3 regions of the Companilactobacillus sp. FL22-1 genome follow, and region 2 is predicted to be linked to each of the others. Evidence: predicted binding sites of a transcription regulator. Region 2 holds the regulator's gene; each other region holds the start of a gene.
The links. Region 2 encodes NrdR, which represses ribonucleotide reductase genes. Its sites were predicted from a motif close to ACACNATATATNGTGT; they were not measured.

Region 1: nrdH (glutaredoxin-like protein NrdH) is a predicted target of NrdR. The motif match lies at 4,122-4,137, and genes of this name have one in related genera.
Region 3: ACG72T_RS05055 (deoxynucleoside kinase) is a predicted target of NrdR. The motif match lies at 5,037-5,052, and genes of this name have one in related genera.

Annotation. Positions count from the first base shown of each region.
Region 1 covers NZ_JBINJY010000006.1:177,936-185,403, reverse strand. The annotation lists gene ACG72T_RS06775 (MarR family winged helix-turn-helix transcriptional regulator) at 1-161, shown strand, start outside; gene nrdF (class 1b ribonucleoside-diphosphate reductase subunit beta) at 263-1,288, opposite strand; gene nrdE (class 1b ribonucleoside-diphosphate reductase subunit alpha) at 1,304-3,475, opposite strand; gene nrdI (class Ib ribonucleoside-diphosphate reductase assembly flavoprotein NrdI) at 3,462-3,836, opposite strand; gene nrdH (glutaredoxin-like protein NrdH) at 3,838-4,068, opposite strand; gene ACG72T_RS06750 (LVIS_2131 family protein) at 4,334-4,960, shown strand; gene ACG72T_RS06745 (DUF2187 domain-containing protein) at 5,072-5,281, opposite strand; gene ACG72T_RS06740 (guanylate kinase) at 5,365-5,922, shown strand; gene ACG72T_RS06735 (C40 family peptidase) at 6,135-6,842, shown strand; gene ACG72T_RS06730 (ISL3 family transposase) at 6,976-7,468, opposite strand, start outside.
Region 2 covers NZ_JBINJY010000002.1:41,604-49,071, reverse strand. The annotation lists gene ACG72T_RS01690 (hypothetical protein) at 1-133, shown strand, start outside; gene thrS (threonine--tRNA ligase) at 389-2,344, opposite strand; gene ACG72T_RS01680 (hypothetical protein) at 2,524-2,673, opposite strand; gene dnaI (primosomal protein DnaI) at 2,645-3,553, opposite strand; gene ACG72T_RS01670 (DnaD domain protein) at 3,556-4,926, opposite strand; gene nrdR (transcriptional regulator NrdR) at 4,938-5,411, opposite strand; gene coaE (dephospho-CoA kinase) at 5,433-6,041, opposite strand; gene mutM (DNA-formamidopyrimidine glycosylase) at 6,023-6,850, opposite strand; gene polA (DNA polymerase I) at 6,860-7,468, opposite strand, start outside.
Region 3 covers NZ_JBINJY010000005.1:1,994-9,461, forward strand. The annotation lists gene ACG72T_RS05030 (LTA synthase family protein) at 1-167, opposite strand, end outside; gene ACG72T_RS05035 (YbhN family protein) at 167-1,210, opposite strand; gene ACG72T_RS05040 (glycosyltransferase family 4 protein) at 1,210-2,244, opposite strand; gene ACG72T_RS05045 (glycosyltransferase family 4 protein) at 2,237-3,436, opposite strand; gene ACG72T_RS05050 (QueT transporter family protein) at 3,665-4,159, opposite strand; gene ACG72T_RS05055 (deoxynucleoside kinase) at 4,293-4,934, opposite strand; gene ACG72T_RS05060 (SpaA isopeptide-forming pilin-related protein) at 5,194-7,362, shown strand.

The sequences.
Region 1 (7,468 bases), on a different contig from region 2:
AAAGAGTGGTCGATATCCATTTGACTGAAGCGGGAAAGAAAAAACGTGAGTCAGTTAATAAATTACCAGAAATTTTAATCCAAAAGAGTAATTTCACTCAAGAAGAGTGGAGCACGATGGAACAATTATCTAAAAAAATGTTTGAAAATATTAATAGTTAACAGACTAGCAAGCTGTATCATATAGTTTGTCGCAAATAAAAGAGCCTCTGATTCTCATTGGAATCAGAGGCTCTTTGTTTGTACTTGAATATTAGATTAATTTATTTTAGTTTTTTAACTTTATTAAAAAGAGAATCAGAGTCTGGAGTCTTATTGTCACCAGTCCGACCAATGTCGTAATCGGAATCTTTCATAGCTTCAACTTTACCCATCAAGTAGCCATTACCAACTTGTGAGAAGAAGTCATGGTTGCTAGTTCCAGTTGAGATACCGTTCATAACGATAGGGTTAACATCTTCGGCATTGCCATCAGGGAATAGAGGCTCCTGACCCAAGTTCATCAGTGCTTTGTTGGCGTTATAACGAAGGAAGACGAGGACTTCGTCGACCCAACCAACATCTTTGTATAACTCACGTGTATATTTCTCTTCATTATCGTAAAGCGTGTAAAGTAAATCATACATCCAATCTTTTAGTTCAGATTGTTTGTCTTCACTCAATTCGTTGAATCCCAATTGAAATTTATAACCAATATAAGTTCCGTGCACAGATTCATCACGAATAATCAACTTGATGATTTCCGCGACATTGGCCAACTTATTATTACCTAGATAATAAAGCGGAGTGTAGAAACCAGAGTAGAACAAGAAGCTTTCTAGGAAGACACTTGCGACCTTCTTTTGAAGAGGTGCGCCATTTTGGTAAATTTCATTGATGAACTTAGCTTTGTTCTGGAGATATTCGTTATGATCGGTCCAGTCAAAAATCTCTTCGATCTCTTCGGCACTGTTTAAGGTACTGAAAATTGAGGAGTAACTTTTGGCATGGACTGATTCCATGAATTCAATGTTATTGAAAACAGCTGTCTCTGCTTGAGTACGAGTATCTTTGAGCATAGCTTGAATACCGTCTTGCGATTGCAAAGTATCAAGTAATGTTAAGCCACCAAAGACATGACCAACTACGGTCTGTTCAGCGTCGTTTAAAGTACGCCAGTCGTCTAAATCATTTGAAAGAGGGATACGAGTATCGAGCCAAAATTGTGAAGTTAACTTTTCCCAAGTTTCCTTGTCGATCTGGTCTTCCAGTTTATTCCAATTCATTGATTTGTAATATGTATCGACCATTATAAAAATTTCCTCCTAGATTGAGCAGCTTTCACACTCGTTACTGCCGATTTCATCGTTATTTTCTGTAAAGGTTCTGACGTAGTAAAGCGACTTGATTCCCTTGTAGTAAGCATAATTACGTAAAATACTGAGGTCACGAGTTGTTTGCTTAGTATCGTCTGCAGCTTTCCATTCGTATAGTCCGGCTGGAATTTCTGAACGCATAAAGAGTGTCAAACTCATACCTTGATCAATGTGTTCTTGAGCGGAGGCATAAGTGTCGATTACCTTACGCATGTCAGTATCATAAGCTGATTTATAATACTTGATTGTATCATTGCTTAGGAATGGAGCAGGGAAATACAATTTACCATTTTTCTTCTCCTGGCGTTCTTCAACCAAACGAGTGACTGGTTGTAAACTAGCACTGGTATTGTTGATATAAGAAATTGAACCAGTAGGCGCAACTGCCATGCGGTAGGCGTTATAAAGTCCGTCTTGCATAACGGCGTTCTTTAATTCTGCCCAGTCTTTTTCTTCAGGAATGAAGATATTACTAAAGAGTGCTTTGACTGAATCGAGTTTAGGAGCAAAGCTCTGTGCTAGATATTTATCGAAATAAGTACCATCAGCATATTTTGATTTTTCAAAGTTGGCAAATGTTTCATGACGTTCTTTAGCAATTTGGTTGCTTTCGACTAAAGTCCAATAATTCAAGAGCATGAAGTAGACATTGATAAATTCAATCGCTTCAGGTGAGCCGTATTCAAGATGATGGCAAGCTAAAAAGGTATGTAATCCCATAGCGCCTAAGCCGATAGAATGACTCATTTTATTACCGTTAGCAACTGGGGGAACGGCAACGATGTTGGAAGCGTCACTGACAAAAGTCAAGGCACGTGTCATTGAACGGATCGACTTACCAAAGTCAGGACTTTGCATCATATTGAGAATATTAGTTGAACCAAGGTTACAACTGACATCTGTTCCTAATTTAACGTACTCTTGGGCATCGTTTAATTCTGAAGGAACTTGAACTTGTTGAATTTCAGTACACAAGTTACTCATAATGATCTTGCCATCGATTGGGTTATCACGGTTGACGGTATCAATGTTAAGTACGTAAGGATAGCCAGATTCTTGTTGTAACTTACTGATTTCGTCTTCTAATTCACGGGCTTCAATCTTATATTTTTTAATACGATCATCTTTGACCAGATTGTCATATTCTTTCGTAATGTCAATATAGGAGAAAGGAACGCCATAGACTTTTTCAACGGAATAAGGGCTGAATAAATACATGTCTTCGTTGTTACGAACTAATTCGTAATATTTATCTGGCACAATAACGCCTAGTGATAGTGTCTTTACACGGACTTTTTCGTCGGCATTTTCTTTTTTAGCAGATAGAAATTCAATAATATCAGGATGGAAAACATTCAAATAGACCGCACCAGCACCTTGTCGTTGACCGAGCTGATTACTGTAACTGAAACTATCTTCGAGTAGTTTCATAACGGGCAAGACCCCAGAAGATGAGTTGTCAACTCCTTTGATAGGTGAGCCAGATTCACGAAGGTTAGATAGAGTGATACCCACTCCACCACCGATACGGGAAAGTTGTAACGCACTGTTGATTGTACGACCAATACTATTCATATCGTCAGTAACTTGTAGTAAGAAACAAGAGACATATTCGCCACGACGTTTTCGACCAGCGTTTAAGAAAGATGGTGTAGCGGGTTGATAACGTTGGGCAATCATTTCAGTGGCTAAACTTTGAGCTAATTCTTGATCACCATTGGCGTATAAAAGTGCATTGAAAAGAATTCTCATCTCATAATTTTCAAGATAGAAGTTACCATCATTAGTCTTTAGAGCATATTGATTGTAGAACTTGTAAGCTGCCATAAATGATTGAAATTCAAAATGTTGATCCAATAGGTCTTGATATAGTTTTTCAATAAAGTCGATTGAATATTCTGAGATAACTTCTTTTTCAATAAAATCATTCTTGATCAAATAATTAAGATGATCTGAGAAGCTGTCAAATTGCATGGTATTGGGTTTGACGTTCTCTTCAAAAAAAGCTTTGACGGCCTCTTTATCCTTATTCAAAGGAATTTTTCCATCCACGGGGATGTTGATTTCATTGTTCAATTTGAAATAATTGAGCTTAGTTGCATCTAAATTATTTAATCCCAATTTCGTTCACTACTTTCTTAAATTTTTCGACATCTTTTTGAGTACCATTAAATTCAAATTGGAAGACAACTGGCACATTTAGACCAGCGGCAATGTCTTTCGCCGTATGATTGTAAAGTGTATTAAAGTTACGATTGCCACCCCCGGCAACCCCAACACAATTTTTGGCATTATCTTCATATTGAAGAAAGTCGATGACAGGGTCCATCATATCGTCGTCATAAGCTGGCACGATTAGAATAAATGGCCGACCCATCTGATAGAATGGATCGGCATCGTTTATTTCATATCCATCGATTCCAAGCTTATTAACAAAACGCTTTGTTTGACCGGTAATTGAATAATAAGCTATCTCTTTCATTTTATCCCACAAGCTCCTTTAGACTGTCTGGACGAAAGCCCACGATAGGGTCCATATTTGAGTTCATTACAACAGGAACGCTTTGGAAACCTTGTTGTTTGAGAGCATCAAGATATTGTGGTTCTTGATTGATATTTCTTTCTTCAAAAGGCACATTGTGTTCTTTTAAAAATCTTTTAGTCATTTTGCATTGCATGCAGTTATTCTTGCTATATACGATTACGTTGTTCATGTTATTACTTCCTCTCACTTGTTCTTCATCAGTATAATCATTTGATTCTCTAAACACAATATATTGTACCTGATATAACGAACGGCACACGATATAGCGTGGTTATGCTATCATTACAAAAACTCGCCAAACACATGTACCCACACATTTTCTATCGTTTCGCAGTTCATTTTCAAATAATTTTTCGATTCGTGGTAAAATTAGCGTAATGACTATTATAGAGTTATGTAGAATTTAAAACAATTACTTTAGTTGGGAGAAAACTATGAATTCTTGGAATTTTGTAGGGATTATTGCATGGATTATTGTTGTTGCACTGCTGATCTTTGTAGTATTTAATATTAGAAATCGACATTTAAAAATTTTAGTAGTCCAAAAAGGTAAAATAACCTGGGCAACTATTTTAACGGACTTAATAGAGTTTTTAGTCGTTATTTTGGCTGTAAGTGGTTTGTTGTATACAAGCTTGTTTACTAAAGTTGACTTAACGAATGAAAAAGAAGTTGCTGTAACTTATAATTACGATCCGCTAATCGTGCAGACGACTAATGATGGTCAAGGATATTACGTAAAAATAGATAAGAAAGAATCTAATAACGCTACCGATGTTTATCAATATTGGGTAAATGATTCGACATATAATGTTTCGAGTCAAAATGCGGCTATTTCAGATGCGACCTTACCATTCACGGTTTCCGGTCTAAAATTAGATTGGCCAATGAATAAGATCAAGAAGATGGATTCTAAATATCAAGATGCCTATGTAATTACGGTTCAGGCTAAGTATAAGAGTAATTTCATTAATGGCTTAGGATTGAGAGCAGGCCGTTATGCAATGGATTATCGTGTTTTAAGAGTCCCAGCGCGGTCATTTATTAATGTGGTTAAGTAATGATTATTAGAAAGTCATGGAGTCGGAGAATTCGTCGTTGAATTTTCTGGCTTTTTTAATCCTAACAACAAAAAAAAGACAGGACCAATGGCCCTGCCTGAAAAATTATTACTATTTAGCTTTTTTGATTTTTTTGATACTAACAACGATCTTATTGTTTAGTTCCATCTTATTAGAATTATCTTTAGGATCGTTTTTAACAATTTCCATCAAAGCTGAATGTTCGTAGATCTTTTCAACTTTGCCTTGGAAAGGGTAATCCATATCTTCATCAACGGAGCAATCGTAAACTGTACCAACTTTTAAGTCTTCTATTTTCATAGCAAATTCTCCTCGGATTAATTACTTAACAGACTAGTATAATAATATAGTAGAAGAAATATTTCAAATATGGGAGTCCAAGAATGGATAAAAAGATCATCGTCATTACTGGCGCAAGTGGAACCGGAAAAACGACAATTAGTAAATATTTACAAGATACCTATCATATACCGAGTGTCATAACTCACACTACTAGATTACCACGTCTAGGAGAAAAAGACGGAGTCGACTACCATTTTGAGACTAAAGAAAGTTTTTTGAAGAATCATTATCTGGAAAAAGTCGAATATAGTGGTAATTGGTATGGTTCCTCAGAAGAGAGTTTGGAAAAAATGTGGCAGCAATATGATGTTGTCAGTATTGTGGTGGATACCAAAGGAGCTATTTCTTATAAAGAAAGGTATGGAAAAAGGGCAATCGTTATTTTTCTAGAAGTTGATCTAGCGACAGTCACTAAACGATTAGAGGTGCGTGGGGATGATATGCACCGTTTGCAGTCCCGAATTTCGAGCGACGAATTCCAACGAGACTTGCAAATTCCAGCCGAATTGAGAGATAAAAGTTATGAAATTACCAATAATGACTTAAAAACAACACAAGAAAGCGTTAACAAAATACTATATAACGAAAAAATCAATTAATTCTAATTTCACAAAAAGGTCCTAATCACTTCTATGTAAGCGATTAGGACCTTATTTTATTGTGAATAATAAAGTGTAACATTCTTATACAATTGTTGTAACAATTCTGCAATATTCAGAGAGTATTATAGTCATCGTTGAGTGATAAGAAATTAATAATTAAGAAAATTTAAACAATAAAAAAAAACAAACCATTACGGGGGATTTCAATTTTGAATACTAACGTTAAAAAGAGTCTTATTTCATTTACAGCTGCTGCAGCATTGGCAGTTACAGGTTTAGGTCTATCAAATGCTTCTACAACAAAAGCTGCTTCACAAATTTTAGATAATGCACCATCAGTTGTACGTACAAATACAACATCAATGCTTTACACAACACCATCTGCACAAGGCAAGTCTGCTGGACGTGCATTGGCTGCTAACTCATCATGGAGAGTTGGCCAAGCTGTTAAAGATGATCAAGGTAACACATGGTACCAAGTTGCTACAAACGAATGGGTTAACGCCAGCGATGTTACAGATGCAAGTACCGTTACACAAGCAGCTGCTTCAGATACATCATCAGCTGAAAACGTTGTTAACACAGCTAAGAAGTATTTAGGTACACCTTATGTATGGGGTGGTAAGACACCTTCAGGATTTGACTGCTCAGGTTTCACATCATACGTATACCAAGAAGCAACTGGTAAGAGCATCGGTGGTTACACAGTAGCTCAAGAAAGTGCTGGTACACAAGAAGCTGTTTCTCAAGCATCAGCCGGAGATCTATTGTTCTGGGGTAGCAAAGGTTCAACTTACCACGTAGGTATCTACTTAGGTAACAACCAATACATCTCTGCACCACAACCAGGCGAATCAGTTAAGATTTCAACAATCTCAGGTTACTTCATGCCTTCATTCGCTGTTAAAGTTCTATAATTCACATTCAAAATTAAAATCATTCGCAAATACAGAGGACTGTCGAAAGACAGTTCTTTTTTTTGGGCTCTTTGTCAAATCGTATTGATGAATAGTTTTTGTATGAAAGGCATCCTCTCGTAGGATGCCTTTTTTATGCACAAATAAGTCTTATTCTCTTAAGAAAATGGTCAAGATTTTTAAAACCATAACTGATATGTTTGAGCTTTTTTATCTTTCCGATGGTCCCTTCAAGGGGACCATTGGAGTAAGACATTGTACAACTATTTCTCACGTAATTTAAATTCTTACGTAACGTTGAAATAGACGTATCCATAGCGGTGTTGTTCTTTTTATACCCGTAAATAGTTTCTTCGAGTAGTGATATGTCGTGTTCATGTATTGCTTTCTGAACACCTTGATAAACATCATAGGTATTTTTAAAAATCGGTAAGCTATCAATGGCTATATCGATAACGTTTTGTGTTGTAGTATATTCATTGATACCAAAGATATACTTTACTTTCTTGTCGTCTACATCTGCCTCAGGCAGATGGTAGAGACGCCAATTGGATTTAAGAACTTTGTATAGGCGTGAGTGTTTATCATTTATCTTTTTCAGATAATTAATTCTAACCTGATCTAAG
Region 2 (7,468 bases):
TATTATTCTTACTAATGGTCAAAGGATTTATCTATCGGCATTTGATGATATCTATGATATCGATAAAACAATCTCGGATATTACCAATATTAGTGGAAGAAAAATAAGTATAAAGAATAACATGCATCTTTGATGATGTTTTTAATGAAGTACTCTAAATTCGTATAGACTTATTGCTTAGAGGCATCATTCAAATTCCTTTCATTGTGAAGCTGTAGAGGGTAGAACATCTAAAGGACAGAGTGATGTCTTTTTTGATGTTCTAAAATAACTATATTAATAAATGGTATACAAAAATAGAGTTGATGGCAAAGTGCCTATCAACTCTATTTATCGTACAGCCTTTAATGATCAATTCACTGGGAATCTTTGTTAATTTACTCTTTGTTTACTTATCTGTAACATCTTTACGACTGTAGTTAGCAATGTCTGCAACAACACTGTCAACGAACATCTTAGCGTTTTCTGATTCAGAATCATCTTCACCATATTTTCTAACAGAAACTGTGGCGTCTTTAGCTTCTTCATCACCGACAACGACTGTGTATGGAATCTTCATTGTTTGTGAGTCACGGATCTTATAACCCATCTTTTCATCACGGTCATCGACTTCGGCACGGATATTCTTAGCACGTAATCTAGCAAGAATGTCATTAGCATATTCTGCATGCAATTCTTGGTTAACAGGAATGATACGTACTTGTGTTGGAGCTAACCATGTTGGGAAAGCACCCTTGTACATTTCAATTAGGTAAGCGATAAATCTTTCCATTGTTGAAACGATACCACGGTGAATCATAACTGGTCTGTGATCTTGACCATCGGCACCAACATATGTTAATTGGAACTTCTCTGGTTGCATAAAGTCTAATTGGATAGTTGACAATGTTTCGTCATTTCCAAGAGCAGTCTTTGTTTGAACATCAAGCTTTGGACCATAGAATGCAGCTTCACCTTCGGCTTCGTAGTACTTGAGACCTAGATCATCCATCGCAGCTTTCAACATTGATTGTGATTCGTTCCACATTTCATCGTCATCGAAATACTTTTCAGTATTAGCTGGGTCACGATAACTGAGACGGAATGAGTAATCGGTAATATCGAAGTCTTTATAAACTTCAACCATCAATTGCAAAGTACGCTTGAATTCTTCTTGGATTTGGTCAAGTGCAACGAAAGTGTGACCATCGTTTAGAGTCATTTCACGAACACGTTGTAGTCCACTTAATGCACCTGATTTTTCATATCTGTGCATCATACCAAGTTCAGCGATACGTAGAGGTAGGTCTCTGTATGAACGGTTGTGATGTTTGTAAATTTGAATATGTGAAGGACAATTCATTGGACGCAGTTCAAGCATTTCGCCGTCACCCATGTCCATTGGTGGGAACATGTCTTCACGGTAGTGTGCCCAGTGACCTGAAGTCTTATAGGCATTCAAGTTCATCAAGATTGGTGTGTAAACGTGTTGATAACCCCAAGCAACTTCCTTATCGATGATATATCTTTCGATCACACGACGAATTGTTGCACCATTTGGCATCCAATATGGAAGACCTGCACCAACTTCAGGATCAACGAAGAACAAGTCAAGGTCACGGCCAATTGTTCTGTGATCACGTTCTTTGATTTCTGCACGGCGCTTCAAGTCAGCTTTTAGGCCGTCTTCTTTGTAGAAGGCTGTACCATAAATTCTTTGAAGCATTGGGTTACTTGACTTACCTTGCCAGTAAGCACCAGCAACAGAAAGCAATTCGAAGTGTTTAAGGTCTTTAAGACTTGGAAGAACTGCGTCAAAACCAAAATCAACAAAACCATCAAGTGTATAAACGGGAATTTGAACTGAGTCGATAGCTGAAACAAGTGATGACTTGTAAGGATCATCCTTGAACATTGCTTCAAGATCTTTCTTATCCATCATTGATCTTTCGATCTTGTCGTTGTTTTTGATGATCTTGTTCATCAAAGCAGTGATTTCTTTCAGTTCATCAACGCTGATTTGACCTGACTTGCTGTCAGTATCAACATAGAAACCATCGTCGTTAGCTTGCTTTTCACCAAAGTGAAGGTCAGCTTTGAAGTTTTTAGCAGCAGCTGCAAAGATTAAAGCAGCAGTATTTCTAAGAACCTTTTGAGCATCCTTTTCATCTTCACCTGTGATAATTTCGATCTTACCATCTTGTTTAATTGGACGTTCAAGATCAACTAGAGCATCGTTAAGTTTACCAGCAACAGCTTTTTTACCGAGTGATGTGCTAATTGATTTAGCAACTTCCAAGGTAGTTGTGCCTTCGTCAAACTCCTTAACTGAATCATCTGGGAATGTTAATTTGATTTTTGACATAGACTATTTCCTCCTAAAATTTGATAACAAAAAAATACGTCCCTGAAGTATATCCATATTCTCAAATATGTACATACTTCAGGGACGTATTTCTACGCGGTTCCACCCACATTAAAACTGTAAAACAAATAAACAGTTTTCACTCAAATGGTTATAAAGTAACCGTCAAATATACAGTTTTATGTGAAAGTGGTAGCTTCAGTAATGGGTAAGCTTTCAGTAATCGTACCCTCCCTGAATAGAACCGAAGTGTTATCTTTCATTGGTTTCATTGAAACATTTATTTCTTTAGATTGCAAGTCATTTAGAAAATCTTCTGTTACTTCCATCAACAATGACTTCTCTGGATAAGTATCTGACCCGCTCCATGATCCGCTTAGCCTTAACGGGCTCTTCTTCTCCCCGTTGATTAATGGCCAAATGTTTTTCTAATTCCTGCATTGAAAAGTTGGATGAAAAGAAGGTTGGCAAATTCTCTTGCATCCGATATTGCAAGATCACACCCAAAACTTCATCGCGAATCCAACTAGACATCGAATCAGCTCCGATATCGTCGAGCATCAAGATTTCAGCGCCCTTAATCTGATTGACTTTATCCAAAACACTATTGGAACCGATTGAGTTTTTCATTTCAACCGCAAAAGTGGGAAAATGCATCATGGTCGTATGAACATCGTCTTTGAACAATTCATTAGCAATAGCCCCTAATAAATAAGTCTTTCCAACGCCAAAGTCACCCGCCAAGTATAACCCTGGCACGAAATTCTTTTGGTGCAAATATTGGTCGATAAAGTCCAAAGCTTTGGCCAGTGCTTCTTGGCGGCCGTCGCCATCGTAATCGTCCAATTTGGCATTGCGGATATCGGCAGGCATATCCATTAAAACAAACCCAGTTTCATACTGCGAGCGCTTCTTTTGATTGACGGTTTTTTCGTTAGGATAATAAGCCACTTCGATATTGTGATTATTGACGATCAGCTTAGGATAATAACCTTTGGACAATTCGCTGCTGTGATTCTTGTGATTATAAAATTCGTAGATACTAGCAGCACTAGTAGAAATCGCATCAGGATTGATCTGATCACTATTTTGCTTCAAAAATTCTTGGACGTCAGGATCCTTTAAGGCACCATTAAGCAAGCGACGATAGTCTTCCGTCAAATTCTTTGAATTCATATATTCTGCCAATCTGTTACCTAAATTTTCCATACTTAGTTGTCCTTATTTCTTAATTTTTTCAAACGTTCTTGGAGATCATCACGATTAACATTACTTGTCTTATTCGGTAATTTTGGCTTAACCTTGCTCCAGTCAGTTGCCTGTTCCACCCGGCGATTATTGTTGTTATTATACCGTCGCTTAGGATTTCGAGGTCGATTTTGGAAGTCGCTGATTCGTTGCAATGCCTGTTCAGGTGTCTTAACGCCATTTTGACTCCAATCATTAGCCACCGTTTCCATTAGGGGCAAACTTAAAGCTGGTGAATTTTGCAAAATATAGTAAACCAAGATATTCAAAACTGGAGCCGACAAGAATGCTTTCATCGACATATTACGTAAAGCTCTTGACTCAACACTACCGACGAACCCGCCATTTTTTTGCTTTTGGGCCGTTAAGAAGTCTGCCGGAACCATTGACTTGGCTTGTTGAAGTATCAATTGATCAGCTTGATTGAACTTAGTGACACTTTTATCTGCGGTCGATTCTTGAGCTTCAGTCTGAGCTTTAACTTTGATATTAGCATTTTTCTCAAAGAGATCTTGCACATGTTTTTTCAGACGTACTGGATCGATCTTTTCATTCACAATATCAGTCGTTGCATTGATTGCGCTAATGATCTGCATCTCGTCCAGCCCATAAAAAGACCGGAGACTCAAGATCAACTCTTGATTTTCTAGCAAATTGTCTTTACTGATCTTGGCCGACTGAGCGATACGATCACCAATCAATTCCCAATCTAACGGTTGAACCTTTTCGGCTGAAATTGCTGGTTTATTGGCCTTAGAAGTAACTTGAAAATTGTCACGCGCCGACTGTACTTCACTCGGAGTATTGATCAAGTCATTGTCGCTTAACTGAAATACTTCTAAAAAGTCCTTCGTGATCTCTTGAGAATTCTTCAAAATGAGATCTGACTGAGCATATTTATCGGCCAATAAATGATACTTTTTATCGCCAACTTGTTCGTACAAAAAGATACTCAACAAGTCATCTTTGAAAAAATGATTGGGAGTTAAAGGTTCAAATAACTGGTAAATATAATAAGTCCCTAGGTCATCCTTTTTTTCAAAAGTTCTGATCAATCCTAAAGCTTCATCTTTGATTCGAGCCTCATAAAAACGTTTTTGATCGATTCCCAAAAGACTGAATAATTCAGCATGCGACTTGCGTTGGGTAACCAATTCCTTATTCGGCAATTTTTCCCACAACAATAAATAGAGACTAAAGGCTTCAGTTCCTAAAATCGGTAAATATAAATCCGTCAAAACGTGACGATCGTCATCATTGAGATGGCCATTAGGCAAACACCAATAGCCAACTAGTGGTGTAAACTTTTCTGATTGAAAATTACTTGTTGACACTGGCATCCCTCTTATTTCTTGTCAATTTTATTTCCATTAGCCATCATCTCTTGAACTTCTTGCATGAAACTATTCATGTCTTTAAATTCACGGTAGACGCTGGCAAAACGAATGTAAGTTACATCGTCGACTTTAGCTAAAATCTTCATAACGTGTTCACCAATTACTTGTGAACGAACTTCACTCTCACCATTGGCTCTGATTTCATTTTCAACTTTGTCAACGATAGAATTCATTTGATCCATTGTTACTGGACGTTTTTCGGCTGCCCGAACGATTCCATGCAATAACTTCTCACGGCTGAATTCCTCACGGTTGCCGTTCTTTTTAATCACTAATAAAGGTGATTTTTCCAACCTTTCAAAGGTGGTAATTCTCGTACCGCAATATTCACATTCACGGCGACGACGAATAGCACGCCCTTCATCACTGGGGCGACTGTCGATAACTTTTGATGAATCATGATGGCAATGTGGACAAATCAAGATTCTAACCTCTTTTCTCAATTAAAGTTGCGATATTAACTTTTCGATTTCATTTTCAAGATGTGCTAAGTCAAAAGAATTATCAATCACAAAATCAGCTCGACTGCGTTTCTCATCCATCGACATTTGTGAATTGATTCGTTCTAAGGCGACTTTTTTAGTTAAATTATTTCGGGTCATTAACCGTTGCAACTGTACTTCTGGTCTTTCGTAAAGACTAATTATACCGTCAAAGTAGGTTTGATAACCACCCTCAAACAACAATTGAATTTCAAAAATAGAAATTGTCGAGCTGTTTGACCGTTTGACTGCCGCAATAGTCTTTAATATCTTCTCTTTGATCAATGGACGAGTAATCTGGTTCAATTTCTTTAGTTCTTGATGATCACTAAAAACAATTGCTCCCAATTTGGCACGATCCAAAGTCCCATCGGATTTGAGAACTTCGGTCCCAAATTGAGCTGTAATCTGCTGTAAACCGATTGATCCTGGTACGACTACCTCTCGTGCCACTGAATCAGCGTCAAAGACTTGAAAACCATGTTGGCGAAACATTGCTAAAACGGTTGACTTACCACTGGCAATTCCCCCGGTTAATCCATATATTTTACTCATTTGACGATCTGACATTTAGGACAAAAATGCGTCCCACGACCTCCAACTTTAATCTTTTCAATCTCTGTTTTGCAACGGGGACAAGGTGTTCCCTCTTTACCGTAGACTTTAAGACTATTCTGCATATTACCTTTGTGACCAGTCGCATCGATATACGAACGAACTGTTGAACCTCCGTTAGCAATAGCTGATTCCATCTCTTGATTTGAAGCAACAATAATAGCCTTGATATCCTCATCATTGAGGTGATTGGCTGGCGTTTGAGGATGAATCTTAACTTGCCACAATACCTCATCGACATAAATATTGCCCAAGCCACTCAAGCCTGACTGATCCAACAAGACCGTCTTAATATCTTTTCTATGACGCATAATTCTTGGCTTAAGTTTTTCAAAGGTAAAGTCAGGCGACAATGGCTCTGGTCCTAGCTTCATGATTGACTTGTTGGTCGACAATTCAGCCGTGGGCCACAGTTGCATGCGACCGAATTTACGCACGTCATTATAAATCATTTTTTCGCCATTATCCAAGCTGAAAATTGCATGAGAATGCTTATCAATCGCACTGGGATCAGCTGAAATACGGTAACGTCCTTCCATTCGTAAGTGACTGATTATCGTATAGCCATTATCTAAATGAATCAATAAAAACTTTGCTCGCCGACCAACATCAGTAATCGTTGCCCCAGTCACAAATTCACTAAACTGTTTGACATCACCCGTGATCAGATTTTGATAACGGATCTCTACATGAGTGATTTTTCGTCCTTTAACTTGAGAATTCAAACCACGTCTAACTGTCTCTACTTCCGGCATTTCTGGCATATTATCGACCTACTTTGCTTCGTACCAAGTATTGCCATGGGCTGTTTCAACTTTCAAAGGAACATCTAGTTTGACCGCTGAGTCCATCACACTTGGAACTAATTTTTCTAACGTTGCAATTTCAGATTTTGGTGCTTCAAAAATCATTTCATCGTGTACTTGTAATAACAAATTAGCTTGGAGCTGTTCTTTTTCTAACATCTTTTGCATATTGATCATGGCAACTTTGATAATATCGGCGGCACTACCTTGAATTGGCGTGTTCATTGCCGTTCTCTGGGCAAAATTTCTGATATTGAAGTTGCTGGAATGAATGTCAGGCAAATAACGACGACGATGCATGATCGTTTCCACGTAACCATTCTCACGCGCATATTTAACAATGTCGTCCATGTACTTCTTAACACCAGGATATTGTTCAAAATAAGATTCAATGAAAGCTGCCGCCTGTTTACGACTGATTCCAATATTTTGTGACAAACCATAATCACTGATACCGTAGACGATACCAAAGTTAGTAGCTTTAGCTTGGCGACGCATATCAGGGGTCACCTCATCAGTACTGTTCAAACCAAAGATCCGCATGGCAGTATGCGCATGGATATCATAATCTTCACG
Region 3 (7,468 bases), on a different contig from region 2:
ATTGGATTAATGATCATCAAGAATGTTTGAATCGAACCTTTAACGCCCAAATTGAATTTGGTTTCATACGCATAAATGGTCTTAATGGTGTATAAAAGTACCGCTAGGACGACAAAACCTAGCCTAGTATTTAAAAAATTGGAAATACCTTTAGTAATACGCTTCATTATTTTCGCTCCATAGATTTATTAGCAATTTGTTGTTCAATTTTTGGTTTTTTTGAAACAGCAATAATCCCTAAGAACATCCCCAAATAATACGTAATAAATCTCCATAAAAACATACCCAAGATTAAGCCTGAGGCTGAAGGAATGAACCCAGCAAAGAGTGTCTTAAAACTGAATTCGGCTCCACCTGATCCACCAGGAATTGGGAAGATTGACACGATCATGACGATCATAATATGCATGACTAAGACGTCAACGACATTAACGTGGTCACAATTCAATGCTAGTAAAACAAAGTAAACTACAAAGTAATACAGAAATAGTTGCAAAATAGTTAATAATGAAGCTTTGAAGACTTTCTTCTTTTCGCGCTTCAATACCAAACTTTCTTGATAGAAACTATCAATATAATTTGTAGCCGACTGTAAGATTCTATCACGCTTTTCCTCTTTAAGGAAAAATAAAATCGGTTTCAAAACAATTTGTACCATTTTTTTTGTAAAGTCATAGTAATACATGATCATTAACAAAAAGGAAATCGTCACAACGTGGATCACCATACCGAAAACAATCAAGGTTGCCAAGCCAGAAAAGTGTTTGGCCACACTGTTGAAACTAACCAGCATAGCGATGATGAAATTGACCAAAACCATAGCTTGGTAAATGACGAATTTCATTAACAGCACTGAACTAGCCCGTCCACCATCGATCTTGGATTGCATTAATCCAACCAATTGGGCAGGTTGTCCGCCAGATGAAAACGGCGTTATTGCGTTAAACAAAGCTTGGATCAAGGGGATTCGATACATTTCCCACCAACCAAACTTACGATCTTCTTTCTTCTTTAATAATGTATGTAAAACTAAAGCTTCCACCCCATACGATAGCAAAATCGATAAGAAAGCCACCGCGAGCCAAAAGTAATTCAAACTCCGAAAAGTTGAAACTAAAGAATTGAAATTGATTTTTCTAGCTTCCCACCAGAAAATTCCAACTCCTAAGCCCAACATTACAAAAAGTGCTGCAATTTGTTTTCTACTCATTATTTATCCCGTTTAGCAATATTATATTGACTCGTGTAAAAATCATACCAGATTTTACTCAAATTTTCTTCCGAATACTGATTTGCGGCTTCTTTAGACTTGAGCTTGAAATCATCTAGTATGCTTCGATCTTGATTGGCCTTATTGATGAAAGCGTTCATATCAGCAAATCCATCAGCTTTTTGATAGTAACCGTCAATGATTGCACGATAAAGTTCCAAATCACGCAACAAAACTGGTGCTCCACAACTGAATGCTTCTAAAACTGACATTGGAAAAAGTTCATCATATGAAGGTAACAAGAATAAATCACAAATATTATAGTAGTTTACTAAATCATTTCTATCAACTATACCTGTGAATTTCATATTACTAGGAGCATTATCGATCATATCCTTGTAACGGTCGTAACCATCGGTGATTTTTCCAAATGAAAAGCCACCGGCCCAGATAAACATAATATCGGGGTTAGTCTGTGCCAGTTTGTAAAAATCATCGACACCCTTACGCTCTTGAACTTGACCGTCGCCGAAAACAACGAATTTATCAGCTGGAATACCCATTTTTTTACGAAAATCAGCTTTCTCTTCGGCAGTCTTCTCGTAGAAATTCTCGGTCGAAACGAAATTAGGAATATATTTGATCTTCTTTCGATCCAATCCGTGAGCGACTAATTTATCGATGAAAGTGGGATTAACCACTACAATTTGATCCATACGTTTGTAAAAGCTGATCACGTATTTGTAGAAAACACTCTTAGCTGGTTCAGGCAATTTGATACTGCCTTCTAAAGTTTCCGGCAAGAAGTGAACGTAACCGATCTTACGACCACGCTTTTTAGAAAAAGTCGATAAATAAAATTGCGGATCGATTGTATGATAATGACTTAGATCACTTGCGTGATAATCATTGATTTTGACATCGAACTCATCACTAAAATGATCCTTCAACAATCCGATCAATTCTTTATAGGCACTGCCGACACCTTGTCCAGCCACTTTATCGGCAGATGAAAACATATTAATTTTAATCATTCGAATACTCCTCTGGATCGATTGATAGGTCTGAAAGCTTTTCCTTGACGAAGTAGTCTTCAGCTCGACTGTAAAAGTCAAGCACTGAGTTCCCAAAACCATCGGACGAAATACCGTACAAGACCTTGTGGCGAGCTTCTCGATCGTCAAAGGAACTTGGATGGTCAAGATAAGTCTTGATTTTTGGTACCAACTGATTGTCTTCATTGAATGTTACACCAACCGACGGATCAGTCAATAATGCATCCGTATAAGGCGCACTACGAACTATGATCTTCGTACCTGAAGCAATTGCTTCGATATAAGTCAACCCTTGCGACTCGGTATCACTCGAGGAGACAAAAATATTAGCCATATGGTAATAAGGTGAGATCTTGTCATGCTCAACTTCACCAGTGAAGATGACATTATCGCTGATTCCTAGATCTTGAGTCATTTGAACTAACTCATCCATATCAGGCCCATCGCCAACGATTACCAACATGATCTTAGGATTATATTTCAATAATGCTGGCATTGACTTCAACATATGGTCGATTTTCTTCTCTAACGCAATTCGGCTCAGCATCAAGATAACGGGAGTGTCCTCTTGAAGACCAAGCTTCTCTCGTAATTCCGACGTGTTAACGGGCTTAGTATACTCTGACAGATCCACCCCAGTAGGTATGATAGAGATTGGAGCTTTAATCTTATAACGATCCATTGTCTCTTTAACTTGCACACTCGGAGCGATAACTCCAGAAGCATTCTTTAAAAAGATCCGGGTCATTTGTTTAACGTGATAAGGCTTGAGCAAATGACCATTCAAAACATAATGCAAATAATCTTCATACATTGTGTGATATGTGTGAACGAAAGGAATTTTTAACTGTTTAGCAACAAATTTTCCAATCATACCAAGTGAGAACTCAGTTTGTGTATGAATAATATCTAGTTTAAGTTCTTTAGCTAAATCGACCGCATGAAACATCCCTCGAATAGCAATCCTTCGATCAGTAAATGAGATAAAAGGCACACTGGCTAAACGAAAAATATTAGGCTCGATCGTATTCTTTGGCACATTGGGATCAGTGGTTGTAAAAATATAAACCGAATGTCCCTTACGCTCTAAGTCGTTTTTCAACGTCTGGATCGATGTAGCTACCCCACTAACTTGAGGGAAGTATGTATCGGTAAAAATTCCGACATTCATAAAAAACACATCTCCTCACAATACTGTGTGAACTATTCATTAAATTAACGAATTTTTAGCAACGATTGAAACTATTAACTATGGCTTGTTCCAAACCAACTTATTTAGTTGACTTTTTGACTTTCAATTCCAAAAATATATCAACAAAAAGGAATTCTATCAATTTTAACCTTTATAAAGTAGATTATAACAAAAAAATGAAGGAACCTCTCCCTTCATCCACTGTTTCTATCTAACTAATCTACTAAAAGCCTTATTTTCCATTAAGAAATAAAAAATTACAGCTCCGAGTGCTACTACAGCTAACTCACCCAAACCGACCGTTACAAAGTTGAGCCAGAAAGGTAATTTCAGCACATAATGTAACTCGGCTCCGACAATTATACCGTTGACCACGGCACAGATAACGGGAACCGTCCACAAGAACTTATTCTTAGCAGGTATTCTAGTAATGATCAAGCAGGCAATAGCTGTCGCTAACGTACCTAGAACTATATCGTACATCCCCAGTTGAGCGCTGAATAGATTGGAAATCAGACAACCGATGATCAACGACCAACTGTATTTATGATTGAAAAATGGCAACAACATCAAAATCTCGGAAACCCGAAACTGAATTGATCCATATGAAAGTGCAGATATCCCCGGAGCAATCGTCACAGCAACATATAACGCTGCAATCAATGCTAATTTGGTAATATCCCTAGTTTTTAAGTTACTCAAAGTAAAACCCTCCACTGTTTTAATTTATAGCAGGTTAACCAGTGCAAACTGCCTTTAATAGATTATCGTACTTTTTTATGACTAGCAAGAATTAAAAAAAGATCAGCCTTAGCCGATCTTTCGTAATTAACGCTTATAAAGTTCCTCTAACACGTAATTGTTCATCAATTAAATCAAGCACTTTTTGACGGTCATCAGCATTTTCAACGAAATCATACTTGTCGCCATCGATCTTCATCTTAGGACTGTAATCATAATCGTCATACCAGCCATCATAACGGCTCAATAGTTGATGATAATATTCTGGTAAAGTGGGATCTTGTTCTGGTTGCTCATATGAACGACCACGTTTTTCGATGCGGTGAATCATCGTATCATAAGAAATGTCTAAATGAACTAACAAGTCTGGAGCTTTCTTTGCGGCAGCATATGGTAGTTCTTGCATCATATTATCAAGCAATTCATCGTAAACTTTTACTTCTTGAGGTGTAGCACGGCCCATATCAGCGTTCATGTGGAAGAACAGTGAATCTTCGTAAATTGAACGATCCAAGACGTTATTATCTTGCACCATAGCTTTCTTAATTGATTCAAAACGTTTGTTCAAGAAGTAAATCTGTAGCAAGAAAGCATACTTCTTAGGGTCCTTATAAAATAGTGGCAAAACAGGATTATCATCTACTTGTTCGTAGAATGCCTCAGTTCCTAAATGTTCTGATAATAATGCTGCCAATGAACTTTTACCGGCTCCGATTGCGCCGCTCAATACGATCATCATTATTCTCCTCCATATATCAATTCGATCTCTATTTGTAAAAAAAACAACATTCATAATAATATCACTTCTTGTCCATATATTGTATAGCTTTCCAAAAATTCACAATATATGGTAGTGTTTTCAAAGCTTAAACAGTTGATAAATCTACACATATAGTTAGAAATAATAAATTATAAAAATATAAATATTTCCCTTTCTTATAAATATTATTCATCATATAATTGGGATGTATCAAATGAAGAAAGGGGAAATTATTATGGGGAAAAGATTTCGCAATCTGCTAGTTACACTCCTTGCGGTCTTTAGTTTCATCGTTTTAATAAGTAGCAGCCAAGCAACTGCAAAGGCTGCAACTAATTATGGTACGAATGATTTACTGAGTGGTATTTCGATTAAGGACAAGAATCACGGTACTGCTAGCGAAGTTAACCTGACCATCGATTGGGATGCAACTGGTAAAGATTTGCAAGCTGGCGACACTTGGACAATCGACTTGCCAACTACTTTGAAGGTTAAGTCACCTGGAGAGAATATTGAACTGATTGATAATGACGGTAATGTGATTGGTAATGCAGTCTTAAATGCAGACAATACTATCACTGTTACTTTCAACGAAAATGTTGAGAATAAGCAAGACTTTACCGGAAGTATCAATATTGCATCCGGTATCGGTGTTGGTAAAGATGCGGTCGTTGGTAAAAACGATGTTCAAATTGGTGACAAGCATGCCAATATGACTGTCACCACTTCTGATAGCGACTTTTCAAAAAAGGGTGTTATCGGAACCGACGAGAATGGTAATGCTATTGTTACTTGGACCATCCTCGCCAACCGTAATAGTCAAGAATTTAAAAACTTAACTATTAGCGACCGCATTGACTCAACTACTTCAGGTCAGACTTATGTGCCTGGAACTGTTAATGTATACGAGGCATATTGGACTGATAAGACTGGTTACTATAAAAAGAAGGGTCCTATCAGTGGTTACCAATTGAACGAAGCAACCAATGGTTTTGAAATCAGTAATTTACCAAAGGACAATCAATTCTATGCGGTAACTTTCCAAACAAGAATTAATGATCCTGAAAATATGGCTGGATTTAAATTCAAAAACCATGCCGACTTTACATGGTCAGACGGTGGATCTGGCAATGGATCTAATAACAATCAAGGCTCGGCTGACGGAAGTGTTACCAGCAATACCAACTCGGGAAGCGGTAACGGTAACGAAATCCTTGGCTCTGTCACATTGACTAAGCAAAGTGCTGATAACGATGCGACTTTATTAGCTGGTGCAGTTTATGATCTTTACAAAGTCGGCAGCGACGAACCAATCAAAACTGGTTTAACAACCGATGAAAATGGTCAATTAACGGTTACAGATTTAGCCAAGGGTAATTATTATTTTAAAGAAGTAACTGCACCTGACGGTTATCAAGTGAATGGCAATGAAGTACCCTTCACGATCACGGGTTCAACTTCAACTACAGTTAATGTAACTGCTAAAGATGAACCCGCTGGAAGTGAAGAAGGTTCAATTGTTATTATGAAGCTGGATGCTGAGACTGGCTATCGCTTATCTGGAGCTGAATTTGAGGTCAAAGATAGTGCTGGCAATGTTGTTGGTAAAATAACGACTGATAGCCTAGGTATTGGTCATCTGTATAACTTACCTATTGGTGACTATACACTCGTAGAAACTAAAGCTCCTGCTGGTTACTTAATTACTCAAAAAGAGATTAATTTTAGCATAACTAAAGACAATCTCACACCAGCCATGATTTCAGTTGAAAATGAAAATGAAACAGGTTTTGATGATACTTATTCAGTCGATCTACAAAAGTTTGACCGTGCTGATATGACGACTGGTGTCCCTGGTGCCGAATACAGTTTATACAAAGAAGATGGTACTTTCATTACTAAAGCTGTCACTGGTAAGGATGGTATCTTGACTATCGACGGCTTAGAACCTGGTAAATATTATTTTCTAGAGACAAAAGCTCCCGATGGTTTTGATTTAAATCCTGAGAAGATTCCATTTGAAATAATTGATGACGGTGACAAAATCGGAGTGGGAACTTTGGAGACCTCTGATCCAAGAACAAAAGGTGAAGGCGGTGGTAACGAAGGTAATACCACCGATCCCGACACTGATGAAAATGATGATAACGAAGGTGAAGGTGAAGGTAACACTACTGATCCTGACACTGATGAAAATGAAGATAACGAAGGTGGCTTAATTGTCAATCCAGAAAATCCTGGTTCTGGCAATAATGGTGGTTCAACCACAGGCCAAAACACAGCTTCTGGTAACAATAATTCTAACAAGTTGCCACAAACAGGCGACCAAATTAACTTGTTTGTCAGCGTCTTAGGATTAATTGTTTTATTAGGAACAGTTATTTTCAAACGTCGTCAAGCATAATCTGGAAATTATCAAATTAATAGTTTGATCTTTAATATTGCAACATAAATGCGGAACAACAGTATAATTTCTTCCGCTTAAGCAAAATAGAGCGGTAACTCAAAAT